DNA from 2 places in the Solibacillus sp. GQ1 genome. Region 2 is predicted to be linked to the other one. Evidence: riboswitches for the same ligand, from Rfam matches in the RefSeq annotation. Region 2 holds a riboswitch; the other holds the start of a gene.
The links. A riboswitch is a leader RNA that binds a small molecule or an ion and turns the genes downstream of it on or off. The one in region 2 is predicted to bind FMN.
Positions count from the first base shown of each region.

Region 1: linked by a shared signal. The riboswitch ahead of AC6CH1_RS03790 (ECF transporter S component) and the one ahead of ribE (riboflavin synthase) in region 2 are both predicted to bind FMN.

Region 1 is NZ_JCAXEX010000001.1:801,114-817,870, forward strand. It holds gene ccsB (c-type cytochrome biogenesis protein CcsB) at 1-394, shown strand, start outside; gene AC6CH1_RS03770 (response regulator transcription factor) at 584-1,300, shown strand; gene AC6CH1_RS03775 (ATP-binding protein) at 1,293-3,068, shown strand; gene AC6CH1_RS03780 (RNA polymerase sigma factor SigX) at 3,231-3,764, shown strand; gene AC6CH1_RS03785 (hypothetical protein) at 3,761-4,978, shown strand; FMN riboswitch at 5,083-5,256, shown strand; gene AC6CH1_RS03790 (ECF transporter S component) at 5,499-6,074, shown strand; gene brnQ (branched-chain amino acid transport system II carrier protein) at 6,252-7,604, shown strand; gene AC6CH1_RS03800 (YitT family protein) at 7,655-8,512, opposite strand; gene AC6CH1_RS03805 (S-layer homology domain-containing protein) at 8,651-10,069, opposite strand; gene AC6CH1_RS03810 (MerR family transcriptional regulator) at 10,629-11,024, shown strand; gene glnA (type I glutamate--ammonia ligase) at 11,065-12,411, shown strand; gene AC6CH1_RS03820 (VOC family protein) at 12,541-12,951, shown strand; gene AC6CH1_RS03825 (aspartyl-phosphate phosphatase Spo0E family protein) at 13,129-13,305, opposite strand; gene AC6CH1_RS03830 (ABC transporter) at 13,681-14,796, shown strand; gene AC6CH1_RS03835 (ABC transporter permease) at 14,808-16,022, shown strand; gene AC6CH1_RS03840 (ABC transporter ATP-binding protein) at 16,035-16,757, shown strand, end outside.
Region 2 is NZ_JCAXEX010000001.1:1,574,683-1,591,439, reverse strand. It holds gene AC6CH1_RS07975 (RNA polymerase sigma factor) at 1-269, opposite strand, end outside; gene AC6CH1_RS07970 (group-specific protein) at 277-657, opposite strand; gene AC6CH1_RS07965 (VC0807 family protein) at 764-1,447, opposite strand; FMN riboswitch at 1,770-1,906, shown strand; FMN riboswitch at 2,005-2,139, shown strand; gene ribE (riboflavin synthase) at 2,260-2,895, shown strand; partial or broken gene ribB (3,4-dihydroxy-2-butanone-4-phosphate synthase) at 2,911-3,519, shown strand; gene ribH (6,7-dimethyl-8-ribityllumazine synthase) at 3,538-4,002, shown strand; gene AC6CH1_RS07945 (DUF2812 domain-containing protein) at 4,242-5,438, shown strand; gene AC6CH1_RS07940 (LysE family translocator) at 5,764-6,396, shown strand; gene AC6CH1_RS07935 (TspO/MBR family protein) at 6,508-7,233, shown strand; gene AC6CH1_RS07930 (CopD family protein) at 7,295-8,374, opposite strand; gene AC6CH1_RS07925 (copper resistance CopC family protein) at 8,371-8,934, opposite strand; gene AC6CH1_RS07920 (alpha/beta hydrolase) at 9,091-9,840, shown strand; gene AC6CH1_RS07915 (SET domain-containing protein) at 9,862-10,245, opposite strand; gene AC6CH1_RS07910 (SLAP domain-containing protein) at 10,357-10,725, shown strand; gene AC6CH1_RS07905 (hypothetical protein) at 10,748-10,966, shown strand; gene AC6CH1_RS07900 (acyl-CoA dehydrogenase family protein) at 11,226-12,365, shown strand; gene AC6CH1_RS07895 (ABC transporter ATP-binding protein) at 12,370-13,245, shown strand; gene AC6CH1_RS07890 (ABC transporter substrate-binding protein) at 13,258-14,328, shown strand; gene AC6CH1_RS07885 (ABC transporter permease) at 14,342-15,112, shown strand; gene AC6CH1_RS07880 (FixH family protein) at 15,109-15,462, shown strand; gene AC6CH1_RS07875 (redoxin domain-containing protein) at 15,459-15,950, shown strand; gene AC6CH1_RS07870 (O-acetylhomoserine aminocarboxypropyltransferase/cysteine synthase family protein) at 15,966-16,757, shown strand, end outside.

The DNA.
Region 1 (16,757 bases), 770 kb from region 2:
ATTCGGTACAATCATTTATATATTGATTCGACTGATCTTTAGAAGAAAGATAGCGAAAATGTTCCAGCCATTAGTAAAACGGGTGAACTCGACGCTGATGGACGAAATCGCCTACCGTTCAATCTTGATTGCTTTTCCGATTTTCACATTAGGCGCGCTTATTTTTGCGATGATTTGGGCACAGGAAGCATGGGGCCGATTTTGGGGCTGGGATCCAAAAGAAGTATGGGCACTTATTACATGGCTGTTTTATGCAGCATTTTTACACCTTCGCCTCTCAAAAGGTTGGGAAGGAAGAAAGAGTGCATGGCTTACGGTAATCGGTTTCCTTATTATTTTATTCAATTTAGTCGTAGTTAATCTAGTTATCGCTGGATTGCACTCTTATGCATAATGTGACAACAATTTGCTTTTTACACTATTTTTAAAGCAATTTTGATAGTTTCCAATTCTAAGCAAAATAATTAATAAACTGTCATAAAGTTAGAAAAGTTCAATCAGAATGATTGGGCTTTTCTTTTCAATCGTTCGCTAAAAAGGTACAATAGAGAAGAGAAATAGAGTTTTGAAAGGGGCAACACCAGTGTCTGAAAATATTTCTGTGTTAATTGTGGACGACGAGGATCGAATTCGTCGTTTGTTAAAAATGTATTTAGAGCGTGAGGGCTATACAGTAGAAGAAGCGGAAAATGGAGAACAAGCACTTTCGATGGCACTTGAAAAAGATTATCATTGTATTTTGTTGGATATTATGATGCCTGAAAAAGATGGTTTGGAAGTTTGTGCTGAACTGCGCGAAAAGAAAACAACGCCTATTATATTGTTGACGGCAAAAGGTGAAGAAGCAAACCGTGTACAAGGATTTGAACTTGGTGCGGATGATTATATTGTGAAACCATTTAGTCCGCGAGAAGTCGTATTACGTGTAAAAGCAATATTACGACGCTCAGCAGTATTTTCACCTGTTTCAAATGCTTCATCTTCTAAAGATTTAGTTGTGTTCCCGCATTTAACAATCGACCATGATGCACATCGTGTGACAGCAGATGGAACGGAAGTAAATTTAACACCGAAAGAATATGAATTATTATACTTTTTGGCGAAGTCACCCGATAAAGTATTCGACCGTGAGCAATTATTAAAAGAAGTATGGCATTATGATTTCTTTGGTGACCTGCGCACAGTTGATACACATGTAAAGCGCCTGCGTGAAAAGCTGAACCGTGTCTCTGAAAATGCAGCAAAAATGATTGTTACGGTTTGGGGAGTAGGCTATAAATTCGAGGTCGTAAATGATTAGAATAGCAACAAGTATTGTCGGGAAGCTATGGGTAACCATTTTGCTTCTCGTTTCATTTGTCCTGTTTATTTTTACAATTTTCATGTTGGAGTTTCTTGAAAACTATCATAACGAACAGTCCGAGGTTTCATTAAGGCAAACAGCCGCAGCCATTGCGAGTATTATCGATGAAGAAGAGATCGATGATAAGCAGTTTGCAATCATTTCGGAGTTATTGACGGAAACGACAAACGTACTTATCGCCAAAAGTTCAGATGAAATATTGTATGCAAGACAAGAAGGCATCAATAAAGAAGAAATTCAGCAAAAAATTATAAGCAGCAAAGCATTTGAAGAAGTATATGCATCATCAGAGCCGATAGTAAAGGAACTGACGCTACCTTCGAATCGAGAAGAAGCGAACAGCTCCAATTATATTGTATTAGGCTTCCCGCTTAAAAGTGTTGAAGATCTACATGGGGCCGTCTTTATTTACAAAAACCCCGACGCTTTACACCAGACTAGTAATGAAACGACGAAAATTGTTGTGTTAGCTGCGGCTATTGCATTTATATTGACGACAATTTTTGCATTTTTCCTTTCTTCTAAGATAACGCTTCCATTGCGTAAAATGAGAGAGCATGCATTTGAATTGGCAAAGGGGCGTTTCGATTCAAAAATTGAAACGAAGCAAAATGATGAAATTGGTCAGCTTGCCGTCGCCTTTAACCAGATGGGCCGTCAATTGAAGCATCATTTGGAAGTGATCAACCAGGAAAAAGAACAATTATCGAGCATTTTAACATCGATGACCGATTCTGTTATTACATTTAATCGCGATAAGACGATTTTAGTGAGCAATCCTCCTGCAGAGCGACTACTGCAAAAATGGTTCGTCGAAAAAGGATTGGATAGCTCAAAGCCGATACCGGATGAACTTTATCAAATGCTTGACCATGTGTTGAATTTCGAGGATCAGCTGGACGAAGAGTTTGAAATGGGTAAATCCTATTACAGTATAACGATTAGTCCTTTGTACAGCAGAGATTCCATTCGTGGTGCAGTCGCTGTTATACGCGATAAAACCGAGGAAACGAAACTGGAAAAACTGAAATCGGATTTCATTGCCAATGTTTCACATGAGCTCCGGACACCAATCGCGATGCTACAAGGCTATTCTGAGGCGATTATTGATGGGGTTGTGACAACAGAGGAAGAACGTATTGATATGATCCGGATAATTTACGATGAATCACAGCGTATGAGTCGTCTCGTAACAGATTTACTTGACTTGGCGCGGATGGAATCAGGACATATGAGTCTGTATAAGGAAGACGTGCCATTAGTAGCGGTTATTGAACGGATGACACATAAGTTTGACCAAACAGCGAAAGAAAAGCATGTGCAACTGCAGATTGAAACTGACTTTTCGGATGAAACGCTTATTTCGATTGATGAGGACCGTATCGAACAAGTATTAACGAACTTGATCGACAATGCGATTCGCCATACACCAGCCGATGGATCGGTAACTGTTTCTATGGCAAATGAGCAAAACTATGCAAAAATTCAAATTAGGGATACAGGGCAGGGTATTCCGCAAGATGATTTGCCATATGTATTCGAACGGTTCTACAAAGCAGATAAAGCACGTACTCGTTCGAAAGGCGGAACGGGCTTAGGCTTGGCCATTACGAAAAACATTGTGGAAGCACATAACGGCAGAATCTCTGTTGATAGTGTGGAAAAGCAAGGAACAACCTTTACATTTTACTTGCCATTATCTTAAAAAAGTGGGGTAATGGAATTATGAGTATAAAAAAGTTTATCATTTTGAATCGTTCAAAGTGATAAACTTTTCTTTTTAATAGACTAATTCGTTCGTAAAAGGATGATTACTGTAACTTTTCTGTTTCGAAAACGACAAATTACGTGAATGGAGGTGGGATGGGTGCAGCAATCCATTTTCCATCGATTATACGATACGTATCATCAGGATGTTTTTAATTTCTTATTTTACTTAGTGAAAAATCGTACCGCAGCTGAGGATCTTGCCCACGAAGTATACGTTCGTGTATTAAAATCATACGAGCGATTCGAAGGGAAAAGCTCGGAAAAAACTTGGCTGTTCTCTATAGCAAAAAATGTGGCGATTGACTATTTCAGAAAAAAACAAGTTCGAGATAAACATGCATTTACAGCTTTTGATTGGGAGACAGAGCAACTCGTAAGCCCAATCCCTTCACCTGAACAATTCACCGAATTAAATGACCAGCTCCATCAATTACTGGTTGCATTGGAGGAATGTTCAGGTGATCAGAAAATGGTGATTATTATGCGGTATATTCAAGAACTTTCAATTCAGGAAACAGCGGAGATATTAGGATGGACGACCGGAAAAGTTAAAACGACACAGCACCGTGCTTTAAAGAATCTGCGGCTGCTATTGGAAGCGCAAGAAGGAAGGGAGGCGAATCCATTATGAAAAAGGAGCATTGGGATGAAAAAGAGATTGAACTTTTTCTGAAAAAAGCACCGAAAGTAACTGATCATCGTTCAAAAGATGAGGTATTTAATCGTTTAATGGATGAAGGAGCATTTAATGAAGATCCGCCTCACATAGAGCAAAACAATCAAAAGGGTATACGTTGGGCGCCATTATTCGTCTCGATTGCATCAATATTTATTATTGTTTTAATCAGCGCGCAATTTATAGGCAATAATGAATCGGTTACTATGCAGAATGAAACATTCGATCTTGCCACTCCGGAATCGGAAGAAAGTATGACAATGAGTGCGAAGGAAGATGCATCTACACAACGCTCCATGATTAATAGTTTTTCGACGGAAGCTCAACCGGAGCAAACATTAGTTTATGAAAGCGAGCTAGAGGAAAACACATTATTTGCAATTGGTCTTGCAGGGGATGATGCAGAAAGTGTACCTGTAAGCATATTGATTCCAAATGAAATTGTTGCCGAAAAAACGGGTACAGAAAATCCGACGAAGCTGGAACTTTATAACACATTCAGTCCGTTGCTTGACGAACAGTCGCTAGGCTTTAATGAATACCATCCTTACAAGGGCAAATTGCGTGAGGAAGGGAACAGGCTTGTTCATATGTTGCCGGAAGATCACCAATATGATGCGGGAACTGCTTCCTTATCAAATTATCTCGGTTCCCTTGTCGACACTTTCAGAGATGCATATATGGAAGTGGAAATACAAAATACGGCCGGAAAACCAATTTACTTTGACCATGTTGGCGACGTAAAAGAACCGTTTTTATTAAATGATGAGAACGCTCAATATAATTATTTTATGTATCAGATGCGGAATGGGGCGGTATATTTAAGTCCCAATTTCCGAATGAGCTTTAAAGATGTGCAAGAAGCAATCAAAAATATGACGGTGGAAGCGAATGATATATACAGAACGGTTATATTGCCGGGTGTATATTTAAAAGTTGAATACGCTAAGTCGATTGTAAGAATTACATTTGAAGAACCTTTAAACTTGGACAATTATGAACCAGCTCAAGGAATGCGAATGATTGAAGGATTAATAATGACAGCAGCAAGTTTTGATAAACAGGTGAAATTTGAAAATATCGTACAGGAACAATGGGGCGGTTATGACTTCACAAAACCGGTAGATAAGCCGGTTGCGGCGAACCGTATTCATTATGAATTTCAATAATTCAAATAATTTTACTAGGAATTGTAAGCAATGGGCTTTACAATTCCTTTTTTTTATATATAATAATAGTTATAGCAAGGTAATTGCTACATAATTTCATATTGATTCATCTTCGGGGCAGGGTGTAACTCCCGACCGGCGGTAATAAAAGTTATAACTTCTGACCATTTACTTGGAGGAAGTTATGTCGAACTTTTCGAGCCCGCGAGCCACTTTTGTGTGCAGGATTTGGTGCAATTCCAAAGCCGACAGTATAGTCTGGATGGGAGAAGGTGAAGGTACGGTCGTCATTTTTTGAAAATGCCGTGCTTTGCAGTACTTATTTCTAATTCCTTATTTGTAAACGGAATATTTTTCGTGTACAAAAAACAGGAATTGCTGCAAATGCACAGATAGACCCTTTATTTAAGTGTGCCTATTTCTCCCTTATGCTCTAGTTTAGCATAAGGGTTTTTTCATGGAATGATTTGATTCGTCCTTTCTTCTTGCGAGATGGAATCAGCAAAGAGGAGAGATTTATATGCAAAAAAGAAGTTTAAAGTTACGATCATTCGTAACAATCGCAATGCTGAGTGGGGTTTCATTTGTGCTAATGTTGTTAAACTTCCCACTACCATGGTTCCCGGTGTTTTTACAAATTGATTTCAGTGATGTGCCAGCATTGATTGCGGCAATTACGATGGGACCTGTTGCAGGTATCCTAGTTGAACTTGTTAAAAATGTGCTTGACTGGATTTACACAGGGGCTCCTGAAGGAATTCCGGTAGGTCATATGGCTAACTTCGCTACAGGTGTATTATTCATTTTACCAGCTTACTATATTTATAAAAAATTCCCTTCTGCAAAAGGGTTAATGACAGGCTTAGTTGTTTCTACAGTTGTAATGTCACTTGGAATGGCGGCATTAAACTACGTGGCGTTCTTACCGCTGTACACGTACTTACTAGGCTTCGAATATAATATGTACGAAACAATCGTGTTAGGTATTTTACCGTTTAATATTGTTAAAGGAATTATGATGTTTGTGGTCGTGACGATGCTTTACCGTTCAATGCGTGTATGGATTGAAAATCAGCGCAGACAATATTTAGCTTAATTAAATAATAAATTATGGAGCGATGTCATAAAAGTGTTAACTTTATGACATCGCTCCTTTTATATTTACTCTTACTATTGTCATTCTGTTATAGGGCTGATATGATATTGTACATTGTTAAGAAAATTAGGACGTTTCATTAAAACACCATGAAATGACATCTTGGGAGAGAATATGATGGACAAGAAAATACCATTTTCAACCTATGCAGTAATCGGAACGATGCTGTTTGGGATGTTTTTTGGAGCAGGAAATTTAATATTTCCGATTCAAATGGGGCAATTGGCAGGGACAAACTATTGGTTTGCGCTAATTGGCTTTTTAGTTACGGCAATTGGTTTGCCGTTTTTAGGAATTCTGGCAATCGGATTGTCGGGAAGTAATGGATTGCGCGATTTGGCAAGTAAAGTACATCCAATGTTTGGATTGTTTTTTGCATTGGCTTTATACTTAACGATTGGGCCGTTTTTTGCAATTCCGCGTACAGCAACAGTACCGTTTGTTGTTGGATTTGAACCGTTTATCGATCCTTCACAGGCGACATTGTGGCTTGCGGTATTCAGTTTTATTTTCTTCGCGATCGTTTTTTATTTTTCACTAAATCCGGCGAAGATCATGGACATTATAGGGAAGTACTTAACACCGGCATTTTTAGTATTTTTATTTGTGCTAATCGGTATTAGTCTGTTTTCTCCAATGGGGAAATTCGTTGAGCCTGCTGGAACTTATATTAACGAGGCGTTTATGACAGGTTTTAAAGAAGGCTATAATACGATGGATGCACTTGCTTCGCTTGCATTTGGTATTGTTGTCATCCATGCGATAAAGCGGACAGGGATTACAGATAAGAAAGAAATTGCAAAAGCGACTTGGAAATCAGGTATTTTCGCAATGGCATTAATGATGCTGATTTACGGTCTGATTGCTTACATGGGAGCATCGAGTATAACGGCGATTGGTACATTTGACAATGGCGGTCAAATTTTTGCTGCGGTTGCCGATCATTATTTCGGCTCATACGGAGCAATTTTGTTGGCGATTATTATTGTACTTGCATGTTTAAAAACGAGTATTGGGCTCATTACTTCATGCAGTGAGTTTTTCCATGAAGTGTTTCCGAAAATCAGCTATAAAACATTTGTAGTCCTATTATGTGTTGTTTCATTTATCATTGCGAACTTTGGTTTAACAAATATTATTACATATGCAATTCCAGTGTTGATGTTCCTTTACCCTCTGGCAATAGTGTTAATAATACTGGCGCTTCTAGGACCGCTATTTCACTACAAAAGGACTGTATTTGCAGGGGCAATTTTACTCGTATTCTTTATTAGTATAATTGATGGGTACAATGCGTTAATCGGAAGTGTGCCGGCATTTGAAGTGAGTGTGCTGTCTTCTATTTCAGCTTTTTACGCAGATTACCTACCGCTCTATTCCATTGGTTTAGGGTGGATTGTTCCGGCGTTAGTAGGAGCGGTTATCGGATTATGTATTCCGAAACGCACGAATGAAATCAATACGGATTAAAAAATGGTTGTGTAAAAGGAAAATTTCCTTTTACACAACCATTTTCTGTTTTAGTGGATATTTTGCTTTTTAAAGCTTCCACCTTTAACTTCGACTACTTCGTATACTGTCACAAAGGCATTCGGATCGATTTCTCGGATAATACCCTTTATCTTACTTTCTTCCATCCGGTTGATTACACACGTAATTTCTTGAAATTCCTGATGGGAGTATGCACCGTATACTGTACTGAAAGTCGCGCTTCTTCCTAAACGATCTCGAATTGTTTCGACCATTTTAAGCGGCTCTTTTGTAATGATTTTATATGTTTTAGAGCCACTAAGTCCTTCTTCAACAATCAAGATAACTTTTGATGCGATATAATAAGCAATTGCTGATAACAAAGCACCTTTAAAGCCGAATACAAACGATACAATGATGAAAACGAAAAAGTTTAAAAACAAAATGAGATCACTTGTACCGAAAGGCAATTTTCTCGATAGTAACACTGCAAGCATGTCTATCCCATCAAGAGCACCACCATTACGAAGCGCTAACCCCATACCAATACCTAAAATAATTCCTCCTACAACTGTAATAAGCAATGCATCGCCAGTAATAATAGTTGGAACATGGTGCATAAGCGAAGTACCAATTGCTAATGATGCGATACCGATAACGGAGTTGATTGCGAAGGTTTTTCCAATCTGTTTATATCCTAAGTAAATAAACGGAATGTTTAGTATGGCGATCAGCAGGCCTAATGATACTGGTGTTAGCTGAGAGATGACAATACTAATCCCCGTGATTCCACCATCCGATACGTTATTTGGTATTAATACTGCTTCTAATCCGTAAGCAGCGATTAAACCGCCAATAATAACGATGATTTTTTGTCCGATTGACTTTGCTATGTGTTGCTTTGACATAAAATTCCCCCTCAATATACGGTAACAATTATACATGAATAATAGCGATATTACTTTTCATTGCCCCATTTTTTTCAAAAAAAAGCTATCGGGAAAAACAATGCTTTTTCCTGACAGCTTTTATGGGAATTTTGGGAATTATTTATTTCCTATTTCTGATTCAATTAAATCCTCCAAAGATTTTGCGTTTTCCAGAGCTTCGGCAGGGATTGTTATTGTTGGTACTGTATTAAAATCTGAATATTTCATAGTTGATTTACTTTTTATATTCATTACAACACCTTCCAGGTTCATGCCGAATCCGAAGTCCATTACCATTTCTTCTATATCAAATGTTTCCTTATTAATTTTGATTTCATAAGAAAAATTATCGTATTTTAAATTTTTCATATCGGCCAGTACTTCCTCGTCCAAACCTAAGTTCATGGCAGACATTTGTTCTTGTATAAGAGCGGTAAAGTTATCTCCAGTACCTTTCAAATTTAATGTATAATACCCATCCGTTTCTTTGATATTGAAATCGGTTGCAAATTTCTGCAACATTTCTAATTGATCAGCAGCATTAATTTGTGCGCCAGCTTGCGTTAATATTTCTTCGAACATGTCGGCAGGATAATTAATCCAAGTTTCTGACGTGCCTTCATACATATACATGCCATCTTTTTCTGTCATATACATTTTTAAAGGCATATCAATCGATTCGCCTGTTGTTGGCTCGACCATAGACATTGTTCCTTCAATGAAGAACTGCATAGGTTTATTGACAATTGACATATCCATTTTTCCGTTAGTATCGATTTTTATACGTTCTTCCCCATCTTGGATATCCATCGATTGCGTCATTGTCATTTTTGCTTTCATGCTAGTTGTAGCTTGTTGTTTTTCGATTGCCTTTGTGAAAATGGTTTTTAATAGCGCTGAATCCGTTGAAGACGCTTCTGTATCATTTTCTGTGAATTCGTTCACTACATTGAAAATGAATGTTGCTAGTTGACCGCGTGTTATCGATTTCTCTGCGCCAAATTCCGTATCACTTATGCCTTTTGCTATACCGTATTCATATAAAGCTGTAACGACATAAGCGTATTCATTATCCCCAGTCACATCATGAAAAGGGCTGTCGCCTTCAGCTTTTAAATCCAATGCTTTAGCGAGCATATAAGCAAATTCCCCACGCGTAATTGTTTCATTTGGCTTGAAAGTGTTATCTTCATACACTTTAATTGCATCGAGTGCAGTCAATGCTGCGATAGAACCGTAGTACTGATGTGATGCCGGAATATCGGTGAACTTAGGATTGACCACATTTTCCGTATCAAGACCAAGTGCACCGGCAATAATTTTAGCTGCCTGTCCACGTGTCACATTCTGCGCGGGTTTAAATGTTCCATCTGGATAACCACTAATAATTTCGGCTGCATGCAATTCTGTAATCGCCTTAAAATGTATGTTGTTTTCAGCAACATCTGTGAAATTTACGGCAGCTGAAGCAGGGGCTACTGTTGCTGCTGTCATTGCTAATGAAGCAACTGCAAATGTGTAAAACTTCTTTTTCATACTAAATATCCTCCTTGTCCTAAGCAAATATTCATATGTGTCATGCATAATTTGCAAAAGACTTTATCTTAATTCGGCAGCTGTTTTCGTGCAGCTAATGAATTAGAAACAAAGTAAGTGACCGGCAGGAAAGACGGATAAGCTTCCGGGTAACGGGAAATTTCTATTATTTGTAAGAGTAGTTAAGCATTTTTTAGTATGCCATATCACATATATCCATTATATATTAATATCTTATAATTATTTCAATAAAGTCCATAATTTTGAAATATATTTGTGTTTTAATTATGACTGTGACATGGATTGTAATAATCAGGTGGAACTAACTTAAATGTAAACAACTTTTAAAAATAGAGGAAAGCTCACATAAAAAAGAATGAAACTTCGGTGACCGTATGCTAATTGCTGTTCTTGGCGTACGGTTCTTTTTGTGGAATTAAAATGTTCGAATTATGCGATTAAATTATTCTAAAAACGATATGTTAGTTTTTATAACATTAGATTGACAAAGAACATTACATTGATTTAAAGTAAATGGTAAGAAGAGGGAGGCGAGATAATGAGTCGAGAGTTTCGAAGAGCGATGCCGTTACTGCCGATTAGCATGGTTATGCAATTGACGGAATTAACGGCTAGACAAATTCGTTATTATGAAGAACATGAATTAATCGTCCCTGCCAGATCAGAAGGGAATCGAAGGATGTTTTCTCTTGATGATATTGATGCATTGCTGGAAATAAGAGAGCTACTCGACCAGGGCATTAATATGGCGGGTGTCAAAAAGGTATTTGCAATGAGATCGAAAGAGTATGTAAAGAAACCTGACGTGGTACGCGTGACAGATACAGAATTGCGGACTATATTGCGTGAAGAAATGCTGCAGGCGCAGCGCATGCAAAAAACATCGCTACGTCAAGGCGATTTATCGCGTTTCTTTCAATATAAAACTGAGTAGGACCAACTAAAAAGGAGAGTGTTGAAGTATGGCAAATGTAATGGTGAATGGAACAAGCAAAGCAACGAAAGAAAGCATTAAAAAAATTGTAGCCGATAAAAATGTTAAATTTATTCGTCTGCAATTTACCGATATTTTAGGAACAATCAAAAACGTTGAAATTCCGGTAAGTCAGTTAGATAAAGCGCTGGATAACAAAATGATGTTTGACGGTTCTTCAATTGAAGGTTTCGTGCGTATTGAAGAATCTGACATGTATTTGCGTCCGGATTTAGATACTTTCATGATTTTCCCATGGACTGCAGAAAAGGGAAAAGTTGCCCGATTAATTTGTGACATCGCACGTCCGGACGGCTCTCCTTTTGAAGGGGATCCGCGCTCTAACCTAAAAAGAATGTTAAAAGAAATGGAGGAATTAGGTTTTACAAGTTTTAACTTAGGACCTGAACCAGAATTCTTCTTATTTAAATTAGATGAAAAAGGCAACCCGACATTAGAACTAAATGATGATGGTGGATACTTCGACTTGGCACCAACAGATTTAGGGGAAAACTGCCGTCGCGATATCGTATTGGAACTTGAGGAGATGGGCTTTGAAATTGAAGCATCACACCATGAAGTAGCTCCGGGTCAACACGAAATTGACTTCAAATATGCAAACGCGGTGGAAGCATGCGATAACATTCAAACGTTCAAATTAGTAGTAAAAACAATTGCGCGTAAACATGGCTTACATGCGACATTTATGCCAAAACCTTTATTCGGTGTGAACGGTTCAGGAATGCACTTCAACTTATCGTTATTCCAAGGAAGCAAAAATGCGTTTTGGGATGAAGGGGAAGACTTACAGTTATCAAAAACAGCGAAACATTTCTTAGCAGGTGTATTAAAGCACGTTCAAGGATTTACAGCGGTGACGAATCCGACTGTCAACTCATACAAACGTTTAGTACCAGGCTATGAAGCACCTTGTTATGTGGCATGGTCACCAAAAAACCGTTCACCATTAGTACGTATTCCGGAATCTCGTGGTCTGTCAACTCGTATTGAATTAAGATCAGTTGACCCATCTGCAAACCCGTACTTAGCAATGGCTGTTATTTTGGCTGCAGGATTGGATGGCGTGAAAAATAAAATCGAGCCACCAGCACCGGTTGACCGTAACATTTACGTGATGAATGCTGAAGAGCGTGCAGCTTATGGTATTGCAAGTTTACCAGGTTCATTGGATGCAGCATTAGCTACTTTAGCGAAAGATGAAGTAATCATTGATGCATTAGGTGAACATATTTATGCAAACTTCAAAGAAGCAAAAGAAGTGGAGTTTGATATGTTCCGCACATCTGTACACCAGTGGGAACGCGACCAATATATGAAGATGTACTAAGAAGAAAGCGTTGGGGCTGTAGGCTCCAACGCTTTTTTCATTAAACAATATTTAAGATTTTTATTTCATCCTAATGTTGTAGAGTTTTTTTCTCCTTTTCTCTCTAAAATGTGGTAAGGAGGGATGTAAATGAAACAGTGGACAGAAACATTACATGTAGCACAATTTCGTATCGCACGGCCAACTGATCAAATAGAACAGATTGAACGTTTTTATTGTGAAGGTCTTGGTCTTAAAAAACTTGGCGGCTTTAAAGGACATCGAGGGTACACTGGTATTATGATTGGTTTACCGGATGCATCGTATCATCTGGAATTTACTGAACATATTGATGGAAGTCCATGTCCTGCACCAACGGAAGATAATTTGCTCGTATTTTATATGCCTGATACCGAACAAATTCAAGCAGTGAAGTCTCGACTCGCTAGTATGGGCTACCACGAGGTGCCGCCTGAAAATCCGTATTGGGAAGAAAAAGGTGTGACTTTTGCGGACCCGGATGGCTGGCGAATAGTATTGATGAACACAGAGGGGATTTAATATCTGGTAAACAGTATATAGGTACAAAACCTGCACTACGAGGACGCACCACTAAATGAAAATATATTAAAAAGAAAGCGTTGGGGCTTATGCTCCAACGCTTTTCATTAATAAAACATAAATATGGCAGATCCATATTACGAACCTGAACAACATTATTTATGTATTCTCTCTATTTTACGCAGCAGTATCTGAATACTTATTAAGTAATTCATCTAATTCTTGACTGCAATGTACTACTTCAGGGTGTGTGAATCCTAGATCATTTGCTTTTTTGTACATGTCTTTTCTTTTAGATTCAATTCTTATTCTCAATCTTAGTCTAAATATTTTTTTGAAAAATAAAAATTTCATTGCTAAATTTATGTTCCTTTCTGAAATATTACGCTGTTTTATATTTTCGAATTAAATATAATAGCGCTTATTCATCGTATCCTATTAAGAAATAATAAAGTGTCGAATCGTGGTAGAAATATAAAGTTCATAAATTTGTAAAAAATAGGTGTATTATACAAAAATAATTTCATCTCATATTGACTTCAATTATGAAACGAAATAGTTAAATTAAAGTGTTGATTTAAAGCGTTTATTTTCCTGTTTTTTGAAAATTTACCTTTTAGTTTGTAAATTATTAATTGATAGATTATTCTAATAAAGTACCCAATAAATCGAAATTTAGGTTTGTAACCGTTTTCAATGTCGATATATAGAAGGGGGAGGGGATTACATATGTTGCAGGCATTAAAAGTTGGATTTCTCATCGAACGCTCTAACCGAAAAAATATTGTTGCGTTACTCGCAGTGATCGTTATTGTGTTTGGATGTATGTTTTTTATTAAGGCAGAGTCAGTAGGGGATCAGCTCAATGAAAAAAGAGGCGACTACTATAGTTCGCGTGCTGTATTATCCAAGTTCCAAGTTCAGGATGCCTCAAGGGACGGGGATGGCAGTGATTTATTTAAAAATCTGACACAGCAGAAAAGTGCCGTGGCCTTACAAATTGCTTCATTAACTGTAGAAAACTATCCGATGTATTATGAGGCTTCCTATCGTATTGCTGAGTTGCGGCAACAAGCTTTTGATATGGAAGAGTACGAAAAAGTGAAGGATTTGCTGCCTACAAAGTTTCAAAATTCAATGAATTACTTATATTTTAAAGTGATGTACGAATCGGGCAAAAATACGATTAGCGATCTATCTCATTACATACCGTTTTTGTTGTATTTCTTTAGTTTAGTAGGTGTTGGCTGGTACATATTTATGAGTTTCTATACGAGTTCGATTTTACTGGATGATTTTGAGCATTCAAGCATTATTAAAGGTTACCCGGTCCGATTTGACCAATATGTAATATCCAAATGTATCATTGCCTTTTTGTATGTTGTCGCATTTATTGCGCTCATCTTTATTAGTGCTTCACCCTTGTTATTCAATGGATTGGGTGAAGGCTCTGAACAAGTGGCCGTCTATTTCGGAGAGCCGACATTAATTTCAAGTGTGTACTATATTGTACTTTGCATTGTCTATATGTTTGTCATTTCGATATTTGTAATGCTTTTGTCCATTATTTTAAATGTACTGCTGAAAAATATGTATTTGACATTGTTTGTTCATTTGATTCTATTCTTTTTACCGATTATTTTCCCTTTAATTATTAGTGTGTTCCCGTACAATCCGTTCCATTTCATGAACTTCAATGAAATTTTAAATGGAATGCCGTTGGATTTAGTGCGTCCTGTGGATGTAACGATGAATATCGGATTACTGATTATGAGTATTTGTATTTTAATCATGTTATTCGTCATTAAAACATTCTTCTCTACAGGAAAAATTAAAAGGGCCTAGGGGGGAAAGAAATGTACGGATATTTTAAATTTGAACTGAAACAGTTTTTTACGAATAAGAAAAACTTGGCGGTCTATTTTCTGCTGGCATTTGCTGCGATATTTTATGCGTTTAAGATTGCACCTGCCTATGATCCTATTGAAAAGGTCGACAGGGAGGAAATTGAAGCCCGCTATTTAACGCGTCAGGAATTTATTGATGATTTAAGTAAGAGGGATTTAAGGGAAATACATCCGACATCAGTTAGAGCATATTATGATTTTGCTGATATCAACCCGCTGGATAAGGCAAGAATGGATGCCCTTGACGCAAATGATCTGAAAAAGTATGCGGAAGTAACAAGCGACTGGTATATTCAAATGAACTATTTGACATTTTATAATGAAAACCTTTTCTATAATGACCGATATTATGTGGCAGACAGGGAATTTGCAAATGTTGAAGGTGCTTTAAATGCGATGGATCAACATTTCCGGTACGGTGCTTTTAATGAGGCTAATTACGAATTGTCGATTGGTGTTTTTGAACAGCGTACGGCATTGCAGACGTTTGAGCGACTTCTGAAAGGTCCGCTTCCTTTAATATTAATTATTTGTACCTTATTACTGGCGATCGATATTGTGACGAAGGATCGTCGTCACCCGTCTGTGCTGAAAGGCTTTCCGATTGCGGACTGGAAGAAGCTGCTCGTAAAAATAGGTGTTGCTTTTATCGGCAGTATCACATTATTTGTACCTTTACTTATTGGTTTTATGATAATCGGGGCTCAATCAGGTTTCGGCCATCTTAAACTGCCATCACCCGAGTATGCTTTTAATTTCTTGCAATGGGGGAATGAGAGTTTAGCTAATATGATGACATTAGGCATGTTTTTGGGTCGGTCTTTATCATTACTGATTGTATGGTTCATTGTCATAATCAATGTTGTAATTTTATGCAGTGTACTGTTCCGCCAAGAAATGGTGAATTTGGCAGTCGGACTATTGGCCATTTTTGGCGAAAAGTTTTATATAAGCCGCGGTATCGGATATTTTTGGGAAGTGGAAAAAGTTCCTACTACGTATATCCATGTCGGAAAAGTTGTATCTGGTTATCAGAACTATTATTTAGGAAGTGAGAATGTAGATTATCAATACGGCCTGCTATTATTGACAATATGCGCGGTTATTCTATTGGTGATTGTGTTGCTCATTTCACTTATTAAACGTTTCAAGCTTGTAAAATAGGGGGGACAACGAATGATTGCTATTGAAAATATTACCGTTCAGTTTGCTGATAAAAAAGTGCTAAACGATATTTCGATCAAGTTTGAACAAGGCGAAATGATCGGGCTAGTTGCACCGAACGGAACCGGTAAATCCACTTTGATGAATGTCATTATGAACTATTTGCCGCCAACAAGCGGAAAAGTATCATTTAACGATAATCTTAGCTATTCAAATAAATCCAGTGAGGTAAAAATCCACAAGTTTGTGTCGATGATGCCGGATCAAAGCGATTTATATAATCATTTAAGCGGACGTGCCCATTTAAAAATGTTCGCAACGATGTGGAAGTCTGATCCGAAACTGATCGACGAAACAATTGAAGCGCTGAATATGGGCCATTATGTAAATAAGAAAACTGGGACTTATTCACTCGGCATGCGTCAGCGGCTTTGTTTTGCGATGCAAATTGTGGCGAATACAGACATTATGATGATGGACGAAGTAATGAACGGACTTGATCCGAATAATATTGAAGTGATTTCTAGGATTTTAATGAAGAAAAAGGCTGAGGGGAAAATGATCATTATCGCTTCGCACTTGCTTGATAATCTGGAAAAATATGCGGACCGGATTTTCCTGTTTAATGAAGGGAAGCTGGTCGATACAAATGAAATCATTGAAGGGTTCAGTCAGGCGAAAATTAAAACAGTACGGGTAAAAAATATGGAGGAGTCCGTAAAAGCGCTCCTAAAG
Region 2 (16,757 bases):
AAAGGCAGGAGTGTCTGCCATCGTTTGCGCCTTTTCAGCTTATTGATCATAAGGCGGTAGGCAATCTGAAACAAGAAGGACTTTACCGTACCACGTTGCTGTTCATACTGAAATTTTTTTGATTGCAGCACTTCAAAGCTGTCGTGAACAATATCGACACTCAATTGCTCATCTTTTGTATAACGGTACAAAAAACAGAACAGCGGCTCATGCAACTGGTCGTACAGTTGTGCCAACGCTTCCGAATCGCCAATTTGAAACGCGATCATCAACTGCTCATTGTTCGCTATCATAAACGTCACCGAAACGTGCTTTAATACTTTTTAGTGTAGCCGATATGCGCATGACCAAATACACAACCATTACAATGACCCATGCCTGTGCCTGGTTCGTAAAAAACTGAACATAAGGGTTTTCAATTGTTTCACCGGATGAAAGTAAAATGTTCAAAACTTGCACACAGATAATCGTATAAACCGCTAAAATCAGAGTAATCGTGTCAAATATATTCCAGCGTAAATAAACGGTTGTTTTCGCATAATTAATTTTTTTACCTTCCCTGATAATATGTTTTCTAAAAAACGGAATCAAAATCGTAAATAATACAACCATTTCAACTGCACTCACAATTAACGAAATTTTAAAACCAATCCCCATATCGATTTCTCCTTACTTAGTTAAATTTTATAACAAGCTGCAACTTTTGATGCATTCACTGACTATACAAACAGGAGAGGAAAAAGGTTCAAAAATTTTTTAATATTTATTCTGCGACAATTTCCGGTTCCTGCCGCTTTTGCAGATTATTTTCATTTAATCGGTTCATATAGTTTTGTACAACAACATTAATGTAAAAGAACATCCCCATTAAAATTCCGGAAAACACCCAACTCGCTACCCGTTTATAAATAAGCATGTCACCATAACTGTCAATTCCATATTTACGAAGCAGGAAGACCGTAATTCCTGCCATAACCAGTCCTCGAATAATGAAGACAACCTGGATCAGCTGAAACCATCGGAAGATCCCTTTTTGAAAGAATAATGCTTTACTTTCCTTTCGTGCATGTCCTTGCAAATAAGCAAAATCAACTGCAATATACAGGGAAAAAGGCTGTTTTACGATGAATAAAATTACATAGAGCAACGTATAAAAAAGACCTAAATAAACGTTATTCCAAATCATCTGCTCCGCTGAACCCGACAGTAAATCGACCGCTGTACCTATAAGCATTGAGCCTAAAATAAACAGGCCTGTCACATTGAATTGCCGGTCTTTAGCAAAGCGGTAAACCGTATAAATTATCCCGGGAACAGTGGACAGCAGCATTGCGGCATAGTCACCAAAAGGCTCTCGCCCAAACTTCCAGATTACATAAGGTAATGCTGCATAAAACAGTAGCTCTAGAAAGATAAGATATTTATTCGACTGTGAATTATTTGCCATAAAAGCCTCCATTACCGTTAAAAAAGTATTTGTTTTTTTATATTACTAAAGATTATCCGACACTATATTTTATGAAATAGTTATACGAAAAAAAGCAACCAAGTAAACGAAAGACACTTAAAAAAAGCTTGCAATAACTCCTTTCTAATTTATGTAATATTATGTATATTCTTCTACGTATTATCTTTAGTAAAGTTTCAAAATTTTTATAATTTAACAGAGGGGATAGAGGTAAAAGGATTGATGGAACAAAAAGTAAGTAGGTGCTAAAATACTATTAGCTTTTTAAATTATTTATGTTACAATAACTTTCAAATAAAATAATTTCCTTCGGGGTCGGGTGAAATTCCCAATCGACGGTGATGAGTTTATCTCTAAGCCCGTGAGCCACTTTATGTGTGCAGGATTTTGGTGCAAATCCAAAGCCGACAGTTATAGTCTGGATGGGAGAAGGAATGGCAACGCATTTTAAAAATTTGATTTTAAATGTGCTTTTTTGCTATACACTTTTCCTGTCGCACCTTGTGACGGGTTTTTTTATTTTATTTGAAAAAAATAATTTCCTTCGGGGTCGGGTGAAATTCCCAATCGACGGTGATGAGTTTATCTCTAAGCCCGTGAGCCACTTATGTGTGCAGGATTTGGTGCAAGTCCAAAGCCGACAGTTACAGTCTGGATGGGAGAAGGAAGCAATGTCAGCAGTTTTTTGAAAATTTACTTCAAAAAGCTTATTTGATGATGCTCAATTTTCCTCTCATCGAACTCCGAATTCAATCGGGGTTCTTTTTTAATCTTAAAAAGAGGTGAGCAGGATGTTTACAGGAATCATTGAAGAACTTGGAACGGTTGAAACAGTCAGCCAATCCACACAAGCGATGGAACTAGCCATTCGCGCAAGCACAATTCTAGAGGATGTTCAACTCGGGGACAGCATTGCCGTTAACGGTGTCTGTCTGACAGTGAAACAATTTTCGCCGACCGTATTTTTGGCAGATGTCATGCCGGAAACCGTCAAAGCAACAAGCCTACAGCAATTAACTGCTGGGATGCCTGTCAATCTAGAACGGGCAATGTCGGCAAATGGTCGATTCGGTGGACATATCGTATCGGGCCATGTTGATGGAATTGCAACAATACAACGGAAAAGACCTGTTGCCAATGCAGTTTATATTGATTTGGCAATGGAAAAGCATTTGTTTGCTGAATGTATTAAGAAAGGCTCAATTACAGTGGACGGCACGAGTTTAACAATTTTTGATGTGACGGACACATTCATTACCATTTCCTTAATCCCTCATACGTATGAACAGACTGTATTAGGCTTTAAAAAGCCGGGAGATGTTGTGAACATTGAAACAGATCTAATCGGAAAATATGTAAAAAAACATTTACAAAATCAAACGGAAAGTACAATTACAATGGACTTTTTGCAACGTACAGGATTTTAAAGGAGTGGTGACAAAATGAATACAATTGAAGAAGCAATTCAGGCATTGAAAAACGGCGAGATTATTATTGTGTCAGATGACGAGAACCGTGAAAATGAAGGGGATTTTCTTGTGTTAGGAGAATTCGCTACACCGGAAAATATTAATTTCATGGCGCTTTATGGAAGAGGGTTAATTTGTACACCAGTTTCATCTGCAATTGCAGAAAAGCTTTCCCTTCATCCAATGGTGCAAAGCAATACCGATACATATCAAACAGCTTTTACGATTAGTATCGATCATATCCATTCAACGACAGGTATAAGTGCATTTGAGCGTTCTAAAACGATGTTAGCATTACTGGATCCTGCAACAAAACCGGAGCATTTTCATCGTCCCGGCCATGTTTTCCCGCTCATTGCTAAACAGGGAGGCGTGTTGGAACGTCGCGGGCATACGGAAGCAGGTGTTGATCTGGCGAAACTATGCGGTTCGAATGAAGTTGCGGTCATCTGTGAAATTATGAACGAAGATGGTTCAATGGCCCGCATGCCACAGCTCGAAAAGATTGCACAAAAACATAACCTGAAATTTATTACAATCGAAGACTTAGTTCAATATATAAAATTAACTACCGTATTGGTATAAAAAGGAGCAATTAAAATGGGAAAAACATTTGAAGCACAATTAGTCGGAACAGATCTAAAAATCGGAATTGTCGTAGGGCGCTTTAATGAATTTATTAATGATAAATTATTAAGCGGTGCAATTGACGGCTTAAAACGTCATGGTGTTGATGAAGCAAACGTTGATACAGCATGGGTTCCAGGTGCTTTCGAAGTACCGTTTGTTGCAAAAAAAATGGCTGAAACAAATAATTATGATGCAGTAATCGGTTTAGGTACGGTCATTCGCGGATCAACTACACATTACGATTATGTATGTAACGAGGCGGCAAAAGGAATTGCCAAAGCAGGGTTGGACACAGGCGTACCGGTAATTTTCGGCATTGTCACAACTGAAAATATCGAACAGGCAATCGAACGTGCTGGTACAAAAGCAGGCAATAAAGGCTACGACAGCGCAATGTCTGCAATTGAAATGGCGAACTTGAATAAAATGTTTTAATAAAGATTAGTGCACGCCACTCAAAATGCAGCTCAGAAAATATTGCTGCTTGCGGAAAGTTAGTTCTAAGCGGTGTAATAGGCAATCCTGCATTGGTAGGGTTGCCTTTTTACTGTGAACATTTTCAATATTCTTTATTGCGTCAGAGAGTGCTGAAATAGTTTGCTGATTCTAATTATTTATTTACAAACATTCCCTTCTATTTTATTGTTAGGTCAGTCATATGAGGAGGGAGAGCGATGGCAGAAATAGTACGCAGAATAAGACCCGGGCAGTATTGGCGTATTAAGGAACATGAAAGCTGGTTTTCGGATATGTCCGAGCAAGGGCTGCATTTTTATGAGATTGGCACACATTTTGCAAAGTTTAAAAAAGGTGATCGCAAAAGAACGGGCTACCGACTTGAACTGGCAAAAAACAAATATATATCGAGTGAAAAAATTCGGTTATACGAAGAAAGCGGCTGGGACTACATTGCGAGTGACAGCAATTTTCACGTATTTGCAGCACCGACTGATCGTAAAGTAAATGAACCTCCAATAGATCGGGAAGAGCAAATCTCAATAGCAAAAAAAGCTTTTAATAAAGCATTATTTAATTTTATAGTTAATTTAATCGCGATTATTGTAATCACTACGGTCTTCGTCAAATCTTTCGAAAACGGAAATATTTCTGTTTTGCAACTGATAGATGGATATACACTTGCTCCATTATTAGTATTGTTTGTTAGTTTTATGCAAATAATTCCGATAGGTAAAAGCTTATTTGGAATCAATCATTTGCGGAATGAACTTAAAGCTGGGATATTAGACGATCAACAAAAACCATGGGAAAACTTTTACCGGTCAAGTATTGTCTACAGTTTCATAGTATTAGTAATTACATTAACTCTTGTGTTAATACCGATTTACCAAATATGGAGTATGAAAACAAGCCCTTTAACAGAAGAAGATGCAGGGCTGCCAATTGTCCGACTAGCTTCCATTGAAAATCAGCCGCATCTTAAAAGGAAGCCACTTTACTTTGAAGGCGAGGATTTGGGAAGCAACTACTCATCACAGTGGAATATTTTTGCTTCTGTCCAATATGATTCAACAGAAATGGGCGTTATTCAGGAAGGGGAATGGTACGATCCCAATCATGCATATCAACCATCAATCTCATCGGAAGTTTATAAGTTACGGTTCCATTCCCATGTTAGCTCATTAGTTAATGAGTTAATAATCAAGCATACATATGGAAGTGAACCTAGAAGTTTTAAAGAAAGAAAACACACAGCTTTTGATCGACTGCTGATTCGGGATAATTCTTTTCATAAAGATTTTCTCTTTGTAAAGGGGCGGGCCGTGATGTATATCAATTATACTGGTCAGGTTGAAGATGATGTAATCATAGAGAAAGCTGCTGAGAAAATGGCATTACTTGCTGACGATTGAAGGAGTCACTAGTAATATTCTAATAAATATTTAAATCATCTAATATCAAGTTGACATCTTCTAATAAGTTACCGATTTTCTAATTATAAGGCAATTGTACTAATAATGCTCTTAGATGTTTAAATAAACATTCGGAAAATGCTAATAACCTATTGAAGTTTTCTAATAAATATAAAATTCTTCTAATAAAATCAGTTGCCGGTCATATCATAAGAATGCATACAAGTAATGCCACACTAGCAATCCATTAAACTATAAATTCCCCTAGCTTCATTCAGATGAACATGTTACCATATTTAAAAATTCAGAAAATGAAGGTGAGTAAATGGAGAATGTTGTGTTCTTTATCATTGCGTGTGTTCTTCTGATTGTATTGCCGGGTCCTGATACAGCTATCGTTACGAAAAATACAATCGTTAACGGACAAAAGGGCGGATTTCAAACAATGGTCGGCTCTTGCGCAGGATTAACGGTCCATACAATTGCAGCGGTGGCAGGGCTATCGGCGATTATCGTAAAATCTGCCGTGGCATTTACAGTGTTGAAATACGTAGGAGCAGCCTATTTATGCTATTTGGGTATAAAAACATTGATGAGCATGCGTGCTAAAAAAGCTGATTCAGAGGAATTGACGGACATTCCGGAAATTGAAGCTAAAGGCAATTCGTATTTTAAGCAGGGACTCATTACGAATATCACAAACCCTAAAGTAGCAGTATTTTTCCTGACGTTTTTACCGCAATTCCTATCTAAAGGCGCAGAACCGTTTTGGCCATTTTTGACGATGGGAATCATCTATATTGTTTTAACATTTATTTGGTTTGCGCTCTATGTTTTTTTATTAAACAAAATCCGCAATTTCATGAAAAAACCTGCTACACAATCGGTAATCGAAACGTTGACTGGAGCTGTTCTTATCGGTTTTGGAATCAAACTTGCCTTTGAAAAGCAGACTTAAAAATAATTTTGCATAAATCACATTACCTTTACAATCAATAGCCCATTTACCGCTTATTCTTTTTTAAAGAAGGGTATAGTTCCCTAATTCTAGAAAAAAGGATGATGAAAAATGGGCTTGTATATTACAATGTGGATAGCCATGATTGCTGTAATCGTAGTAAATGCGCTATCCAATACACTGCCTTTAAACGGGCAAACGGCATCAGAAATTACGAATCGATTAGAAGTGTTATTTACACCAGCAGGCTACGTATTTTCTATTTGGTCGTTAATTTATGTACTGCTTGTCATATGGCTGATTACGATATACCGCAAAGTGAAAGACAATCGTTTTAAAGGAAAAGTAGGTATTTTATTTATCATCAGCTGTATATTTAATATTGCTTGGCTGTTCAGCTGGCATTATGAACAATTTATACTATCCATTATTGTAATGTTCTTTTTGTTATTTACACTCATTGCGATTTACCTGCAGTATAAAAACACGGAAAAAGGTATTTCAGAACGCTTTCCGTTTTCATTTTACTTAGCGTGGATATCCGTAGCGACAATCGCTAATGTAAGCTATGTCTTAAAACATCATGGAGTCGATTTGGGGATATCAGAGGTGATCGGATCACTCGTACTTGTCGGGGTTGCGGTCATTCTCGGTTATTTGGCGGTTGCTGTTTCAAAAGATATTTTCTTTACTCTTGTTATCGTTTGGGCACTCATCGGTATTGCTGTAAAAACAGATGAACCAACAATGCAGAACGGTACAATAGTGTTAACAGTAATATTAATCATCGCGGCGCTTGTTCGCTATATGCGTATGAAGACAAAAAGGCTCGCCTAATGAATAAGGGTTGTAGTATTAGTCGGAAATGACTTTTACTACAACCCTTTATTTTTTGACGTTATTTAAAGAACACAATCGACATAAAGCCCATGTAAAAACATAATGCCAGCGCAAAAGTCATGGCAGCCGATACAACAACCGGCAGCTGTTTAATATAACTTACGATGACAAGAGCGATGAACAGTGCAGTCAACAGGAAAAATCCTAACCCGATACCCGTCATTTGTAAATACCCGCGCATGCCAGCTTCAATCGAGCTACGGTAGAACATTTCAAAAAACGGAGAAATTTCCTGAACATAAAAACTCGGGGGCTGTTGTTCACTATAGAGCGCTGTAATGAATAATATCATTACGAGCAAAACTGTTTCGATTCGTACCCACGTACGCGGTTCAAATAATGGCTTGTCCATCTTCAGTTTAATGAGCAGACTGTTTGCCAAAATAATAACAGTCAAAGGTACGAGCAGAACATGCTTAATGAACAAAAACTGTCCATAATTGCTCGACCAGCTTGTCACATAGCCCGGCACGATTGTGTCAGTCATAAGGACACCTGTTAATGCAACTGCCGTAAAAGCTACGAGTGCCACGGGGGAGAACCACTTCAGAAAGGCATCCCAGTTTTGCGCATCTTTTGAGAAAAAGCTCATCAGAACTAAGATGCCGAGCCATACACTGACAGCTAGAAGGTGAACAAAATCCAATGCCGATCCGACAATGCCTGTCATCGAACCTGCATGACTAATATAGCCAATTGCCGTCATAATGGCGATTAAAATAAAAATTGACATGACCGATATAAGCTTCGAAGGTTTTTTCATAAACTGGCGAATCATTATAAGCAAAATAATCGTAAAGCCAACGACCGCGAGCCATGAATGGCCAACTTTAAATTTCAAAAGGAGCATGCCCAATGATTCGATGAAGCCGAACTGTGGTGTCAAAATTGTCAGCAATTGAATATTCGGTACAAATGTGACAATCGGCAAAATGACCGCACTAACAATAAGCCACTTGGCTGAAATATCGATTTTTGGGCGAATTGTTTCAGGGATACAGTATAAGATAAATGTTCCCATAAGAAGAGCTAAACTCACATAAAGTAAAAATTGACTAAAAATTGTCAATGACATCATTTTGTATTTTTCCGTCTTGCAATAGTGAAAATACTTACTATTATAATAAGAAGTAAAAGGGCTCCAATGATGTATAGTAATGTATCGTTTGATGTTTCTTCATTATCTGCCGCAGTCGTTTCCGCTACGTTGTTTTCTACCGTTTCGTCTACTTCCGCTTGCTCTTCATTTTCTTCTGTAACTTCTTCTTCGGCCGGTTCTTCTGCTACAGGTGCATCAACCGTAAAGGAAAATTGACCTGACAATGGGTGGCCATCTGCACTAATACTATTCCATTCAACGGTATAGTCATCATTTGGTAATGGATTTTCAAAAGTACCCGTCAATACACCATCGACTAAATCCATCGATACTGTTTCTATTTCTTCACCGTTACTTGAAATGACGTTAAATGTACTGCCTACTTCAATTCTCCCGGCGTATGTAAGTTCAATCGACTGCAACGGTTCAGTTACAACTGCTCCATCCTCGGGATTAGTCGTGTCTAAATACGTATGTGCTGCTGCGCTCGGTACAGCTAAAAATAGTGCAGCAAGAATCGATAATAATATTGTTCTCATATTAATATGATTCTCCTTTCATATGTTTTTTTGTTCAACCATATTGTAGCCGAACAATAAAACAAATGCACTGTTTCCGCTTTTTAAACTTGAGGAAATGACAGTAACAGAGAATTATTATGCTATAATATTGTCACAAATGAAAAGGGGATTAACATGCAACAGTTTGTCGAGGATATTTATTTAAAAGGACATAAACAGGCCGTTCTGCTTTTACATAGTTTTACGAGCAATGCGAAGGAGATGCACTATTTGGCAAAAATGCTTCATAATAAAGGGTATACGAGTTATGCGCCAAATCTGGCAGGGCACGGAGCATCACCGGAACAATTATTTGCAAGTTCTATGAAACGCGTATGGGAACATAGCAGACAAGCAGTACAGTTTTTAATCGATGAAAAATATGAAGCGATTACAGTAATTGGCCAGTCATTAGGTGGTGTACTTGGAATAAGACTGGCAAATGAATTCCCTGAAGTGAAAGCTTTATGTATTATTTCTTCACCAGTATTGGAGCGGCCAGTGGAAGGTTTGGAACAGCGTGTCGTCTATTATTCCAAGAGGTATTTACAAAATAGAGGAAGCTCTGAACAGGAACTGCAAGCGTTTTTAGATAATCACTTCCCAAGACCTGCCGAAAAACTGATTGCGCTGCAGCAGTTTATCGTTGAAACAGGCAAACAGCTTCATTTGCTGAAACAGCCTCTTTTCTTGGCAAAAGGTATGCTGGACGAGCCGGTTTTCCATCAAAGCATTGACATGATTGAAAAGAATGCAATTAGCAACGTCATTACGAAAAAACAATACGACAACAGTGGTCATCTTATTACATTAGGAAAAGAACGCCAATTACTGACGGAAGATATCATTCGCTTTATCGAAGGAATAGAAAAAGGAACTGTCTAATTTTTAGACAGCTCCCCCTTGTTATTCTTCTTCGTTGTTAAACCATAGTGGGTCATTATCATCTACATCGCCATTATAATTAATAAAAATCTCTTTACCGGCTTCAATATCTTTATAAGCAAAGAAATCGAATGTTTCGTTGTCGAAATTAATTTCATACGTGGCATTCGGCTCATATGAATGATTAAATAGCATTCCGTAGCCCAACAGGATTGCAGAACGGCCAATGCCAAATTCAAACGCATAATCTGCAAGATTTGTTTTTTCAATATGTTCATGCTGCTCATTTGGATAGCTTAGTACCGGTGCTTGGTGGAATAACGTTCCTTTAGGAATTGCATTAATCGCAAAAATACCGCGATTATATTCCCCATCACTTATCGGGGAATTCTTTACTTCGATCATATTTTTTCGCCTTCTAACTTTTAAGATTCTTTCCTACTGTAACATGTATTATAGAAGAAAGGTTGTTTTATTGCTTATTTACATAAATTATTCATTGAAGGGGTGAAGTTCATGCAAAAACTGCAATTTGAAGCTGCATGGGATAAAACGATTTCAGATCAGGACCGGTTATTAATCGAACAAGCTTTTCAAAAAACAAAAGAACAGGATGAGCATATTTCCTGTTACGTAATTAGAAGGGCCTTGAATCATAGAAAACAGCTGCTCATTACAACGCTTATTCATAACCGGACTGATCAACAACTTAATTTCCATAATAGGGAAGTAAGTATTATAACAGAAGCGGGGAAAATTGCTCAAAATTTTACAATGGATGCACTTGAAATTCCTCCTTATTGTTCAATGCCGTGGACTTTTATTTTCGACGAAAGTATTAATTTTCAATTCACAGAAATAAAACAGATGGATATTGAAATATAATGAGATTGAGGTGAAGGAATCGATGCATGAAATGAATGCAGGAATTTGGCTCACATTCGTAACCCCTATCTTTTTAGTCAGTGCGTTATATTTTACACTGTCATTTTTACAGCACTTGAAAATCGACAATGATCGATTAATGACACAATCGAAGTGGGGTGCAGTCATCTCTTTGGCGATTGCATTAATTGTACCGGCGATTTATCAAATTGTTGTTTATTATCAAGTCATGCATTACTAAACATACCAAAAACTAAAAGACCGCTATGAAAATAGTGGTTTTTTCTTCTTCTAACTTCGAAATCACCCTATAAATCACACAATTAATCTGTAAAAAAATACAAATAAATGCGGTTTTTTACGTTAATTCGCTAAAAGCATACTATTCCAGTATGAATTATTCAAATTAACTATTGACTTTAAATACATGCATCTGTAAACTAACGAATTAAGAATACTGAATTGCAAGAAAATTCTATAACTAGTAAAGGAGAGGTGTTATGGGAGCAGTTGCACATATTGATGAAATCGCGGAAAAGCTTGCCGAACAGTTTGAACAAACAGCAGTAGAAAGAGATAAAATTGGAGGCAATGCTAAAACTGAGCGAGATTTAATTCGCGAAAGCGGACTTTTGAAACTTTTAATTCCGACAGAATACGGTGGTTTAGGTGGGAATTGGTATGATGTGTTTCAAGTCGTTCGGACGATTGCACGTGCGGATAGTTCACTGGCACATGTTATAGGCTATCATTTTATCAATCTTGTTACACCGCATTTATGTGGTTCACAAGAGCAAAAGGAATTTTATTATCGCGAAACAGCTAAGCACAATTATTTTTGGGGGAATGCGTTCAACCCGGTGGCTATTCAACTGAAGGCTGAAAAAACAACAACAGGCTATTTGTTAAACGGCGTAAAAACGTTCTGTTCTGGTAGTGTCGATTCGGATGTATTATTAGTATCGGCGTTAGTGGAAGAGCAGGATGAGCCATTATTGGTCGTTATTCCTAGTAAACGGATAGGTGTAGATATAAAAGGCGATTGGGACAATATGGGGCAACGCCAGACAGACAGTGGAACGATTCTTTTCAACGATGTTGAAGTACATGATGAAGAAGTGTTGCAGCAAGGCTTTTACGCAAGCGAGTTTTCACAGCTGCGTCTGAATATCGCTACATTTATTTTAAACCATGTTTATTTAGGGATTTCAGAAGGTGCTCTTCAATCAGCGCTTACATATACAAGAGAGCAAACAAGACCGCGCGCCGTTACACAGACTTCGGCGATTGAAGATCCGATTATCCAACATCATTACGGCCAGTTTTACGTACAGGTAGAAGCAGCAACCCTGGTTGTGAAAAAAGCGGATCAATTATTACAGGAGCTTTGGGATGAACCTGAAAAGATTACCCCTAAGCATCGCAGTGATCTTGATGATGCATTGCAAACAGCGAAAATCTTCACAACGCAAGTAGGGCTCGATATTACATCAAAAATTTTCGAAGTGATGGGTAGCCGCGCTACTGCAGGCCGTTATGGGTTTGACCGCTATTGGCGTAATTTGCGGACGATGACACTGCATGTTCCGGTTGATACATCGATCCAATCATTAGGTAGAAAATTTCTGTTAGGAGAGTGAGTACATGGTTCAATTATTGGAACGTCCAGTGCCACAACAAACCCCTATATCTACGAAAGATAGTACAGAGAAAAAAACGAAGATTAAAGTCCAGAATATCGATTTCAGTTATGATGCGACGACAAAAATTTTAAACAATATTCAGCTTGAAGTACAAGATGGCGAGTTTCTCGTATTTATGGGACCTTCCGGATGCGGGAAAAGTACATTGCTCAGAATGATGGCAGGGCTTGAACCATTTTCAAATGGCAATATCGAAATAAACGGTAAATCCGTAAAGCAAACTCACCCTGACTGCGGAGTCGTTTTCCAGGATTATTCCTTATTTCCATGGCTGACGGCACAGGCGAATGTCATGCTTGCATTAAAACAGCGTAATAAAAAAATGCCAAAAAAAGAGCTGGCACATATCGCAGAGCAATATTTGACACTTGTCCATTTAGGGCACGCAGTAAAAAAATATCCTGGCCAAATGTCAGGTGGTATGAAACAGCGTGCAGCCATTGCGCGTGCATTAAGCTACGGTTCGGATTTACTGCTGATGGATGAACCATTCGGTGCTTTGGATCCTGTCACACGTATTCAACTGCAGGATCTGCTTGTTCAAATTAGTGCCGAACAAAAACGTACAGTCGTATTTGTTACACATGATGTTGACGAAGCCATTTATTTGGCGGACCGTATTGTCATCTTTGCTCCCGGGAAAAACGGGGCGGTGACGAAAAGCATTCAAGTACCAATTGAGAAAAAAGGGACGGATCGTCAAAAACTATTTGAAAACAAGAAGTTCCGTGCATTTCGTGAATCCCTTTTAAATGAGATGAACGAACAGATCGTCAATAGTTTAAAAACAGAAATAGCAGATGGCGCAGGAATATAGGAGGATCGTTGAATGAAAAAAACAAATCAGAAATGGATCGCTTCACTCGCTTTAACAGTAGGTTTACTTGCTGCATGCGGAGATGATGAACAAATTTCAAAAGGGGCAGCCTCTGACGATTATGAAATCACGGTTGGTTTAAGTCAGTCTGCAGGTGGAACACTTGTCGACATTGCTCATCAGGAAGGCTATTTTGAAGAAGAACATATTACGGTCAATCGTGTTGGCTTTGCAAACTCGGCAGACGGACTGAATGCACTGCAGGCGGGGAAAATTGATGTCGGATTAACATTCGGTACAGCTGGCCCCTTAACGTTTATCGCAAACGGCTCGGATTTCTCCATTATTGGAGGGCATTTGGAGGGCGGACACCCGATTTTAACGAAAAAGGAAAACGCGGGGCAATATACTTCACTTGAAAGCTATAAAGGAAAAAAAGTTGGAACGATCAGGATCTTTACATCGGATATCGTTTTCCGTTCTGCGCTTGAAGATGCAGGTATCGACTGGAAAAAAGATCTGGAAATTGTTGAATTCAAAACAGGTAGTATGCTGCTTGAAGCGGTAGCATCAGGAAAAGTGGACGTTGCAGTATCGGCAAACTCATTCTACGCACAAGCAGTTGATATGGGTCTTGAAGCAGTTGCATGGAGCAATGATTTACAGGAAGGGCATGTATGCTGTCGTGTTGTAACACGCTCGGAATTATTGGCGGAAGAAGACGGGGAAGCATATAAACGTTTCTTAAAGGCACTTATTCGCGCTGAACGTAAAAAGATTGAAGATCCGCAATCAGCAGTAACTGCAGCGAAAGAGTATATGAAAGTCGATGAGAAAGTAATTAATACGATTGTAAACGACAGCCACTCGAATTATTCTTCTGATCCAAGCAGAGAGAAAGTCGTTCAAATGTGGGAGCAAATGAAAGAAATCGGCTATGTTGAAAATGTGGATGATATTGATGTAAACGAATATGTAAATATCGATCTATACGAAAAAGCATTAACTGAGTTAATCGAACAATATCCGGATGATGCTTATTACAAAGATCAGCTCGTTCGTTTTAATGAACAAAACATTTAAGGGGTGGGATGGAATGCTCACATTTTTTAAACGCTATAATCTTACTATTTTGATAGGAATAATATTTATTGCGGTTTGGGCACTTGTCACAAAATATGCGACATGGATCAATCCGGTAATATTCCCGCAGCCTCTAACGGTCGTTGAGTCATTTTCCGCGAAAATCGGGGAGCTATTAACCGGTGTTGTGAGCTCGATGAAACTACTGATACCAGGGTTCTTCGGAGCTTTAGTGACAGGTATTGTAGGCGGTCTGTTTTTCGGATTGAACAAACGGTCACGTGAAATATTAATGCCTTACTTTCATGCACTAAGTCCGATTCCGCCAACGCTGTTCATACCATATGTCATTGCAATTTTACCGACTTTCCAAACAGCTTCGATGTCTCTTATTTTTATCGGCGCATTTTGGCCAGTATTTTTAGGAACGATTCATGGCGTGCTGCTGATTGAAAAGCATTATCTTGACAATGCGAAATCTCTTGGTTTAAAAGGACCAACGTTTTTACTGAAAGTCGTGTTGCCCGCAAGTGCACCCCATATTTTAAGTGGTGCGAGTACATCACTTGGTATGAGCTTCCTGATTTTAACGATCGCCGAAATGTTCGGTGCTTCATCAGGAATGGGCTTTTTCATCCAGTATTACAGTGACTTCTCACAATATCATTACGTGCTTGCAGGCATTATTTTTAACAGTATTATAATTGTCGCTATCATGATTGCATTTGAAAAATTAAAAAAACGCCTGCTGTTCTGGACAAATTTAAAGGCTGATGGTAAATGAAAAGACTTTTACTTACAGTGCTACTGCTTACCGGCTGTAGTGCACAAGCAAATGAAACGCTCGATGTAACATTAAATGCCAGTAAATCTGAGCTCGAAGCATTCGAACCTGTAACGATCACAGCAACCGTAACGTACAACGGTGAACCAATTCAAAACGATGTGGAAATTGAATTCGAACTGATCAATCCAACCGGCAATGCCATTGGTTCCGTGACACCAGATACTAGCGGGGACGGGAAGTTTACGATCGAAACGAGCTTTGACGGTACCGGCACTTATAAAGTGATTTCACATGTTAATTATGGGGAACAGCACGAAATGCCTGAAATCGAGGTGAAGCTGAATTGAGAAAATGGATCCAGTTATCATTATCCGCGGTCCTGATAGTCGCACTAAGCTATGCCATTATTTCAAATACGTCCAAACAGAAGGCAGAAGCGAAAACCGAGGAAATTGTGCTCCAGTCAACTTCCGGTGAGCAATTTGCCATTCCGGATGAAGGCAACTATATCCTTAACTTCTGGGCAACTTACTGCCCCCCATGTGAAAGGGAAATGCCCGCCTTTAAAGCGGCGTATAAAACACTTCAGTCACATAACATAGAGCTTTATGCAGTCAATGTGGAAGAACCGACAAGGCTGGTCAATCAATACTTAACGAAATTCGATTTGCCTTTTCCGATTCTGTTAGACCGTAAAGGGCAGCTGAAAGAAAACTATAAAATTTTAACATTGCCGACGACGTTATTTTTGCAAGATGGAAAAGTAGTACACACCGTAAAAGGTGAACTGACAGAACAAGAATTGCTTACACTTACCCAAAAATTTCTTTATTAAAGGAGAATCTTTCATATGACATTTTTTAACCAGGAAACAATCGCTCTCCATACAGGTCAGACAGTTGACCCGGTAACACGCTCGCGTGCAGTTCCACTGTATCAGACAACTTCGTATGTATTTGATGACACGGAACATGCGGCAAACTTGTTTAAATTACAGGAAAGCGGCTATTTATATTCGCGAAATGCCAACCCGACAAATGCTGTATTTGAAGAGCGTCTTGCTGCATTGGAGGGCGGTGTCGGAGGATTTGCGGTCGCTTCCGGACAGGCGGCAATCTTAATTGCTGTACTGACTGTCGCACAGGCAGGCGATGAAATTGTAGCAACGAACGCCCTTTATGGCGGCACGTATACATTGTTCTCTAAGACTTTGCCTCGCTTCGGTGTAACGGTACGCTTTGTCGAAGGATCTGACTTACAGGAAGTTGAAGCAGCAATCAATGATAAAACACGCGCCGTATTCACTGAAACAATTGGCAATCCGAGTTTGCAAATTGCAGATATTGAAGGATTGGCACAAGTAGCCCATCGCCATGATGTCCCGCTTATTGTTGATAATACATTTGCGACACCTTACTTATCAAAACCGATTGAATTTGGAGCAGATATCGTTGTACATTCTACAACGAAATTTATCGGCGGTCACGGAACATCATTAGGCGGTGCGATAATTGATGGCGGTAAATTTGAATGGAAAGCGCCTCGATTCACAAGCTTCGTGGAACCGAATGAATTAATAGGCAATCGTTCATTTGTTGAAGCTGCTGGAGAAAAAGCATTCATTACGAAGGCACGTTTTGAG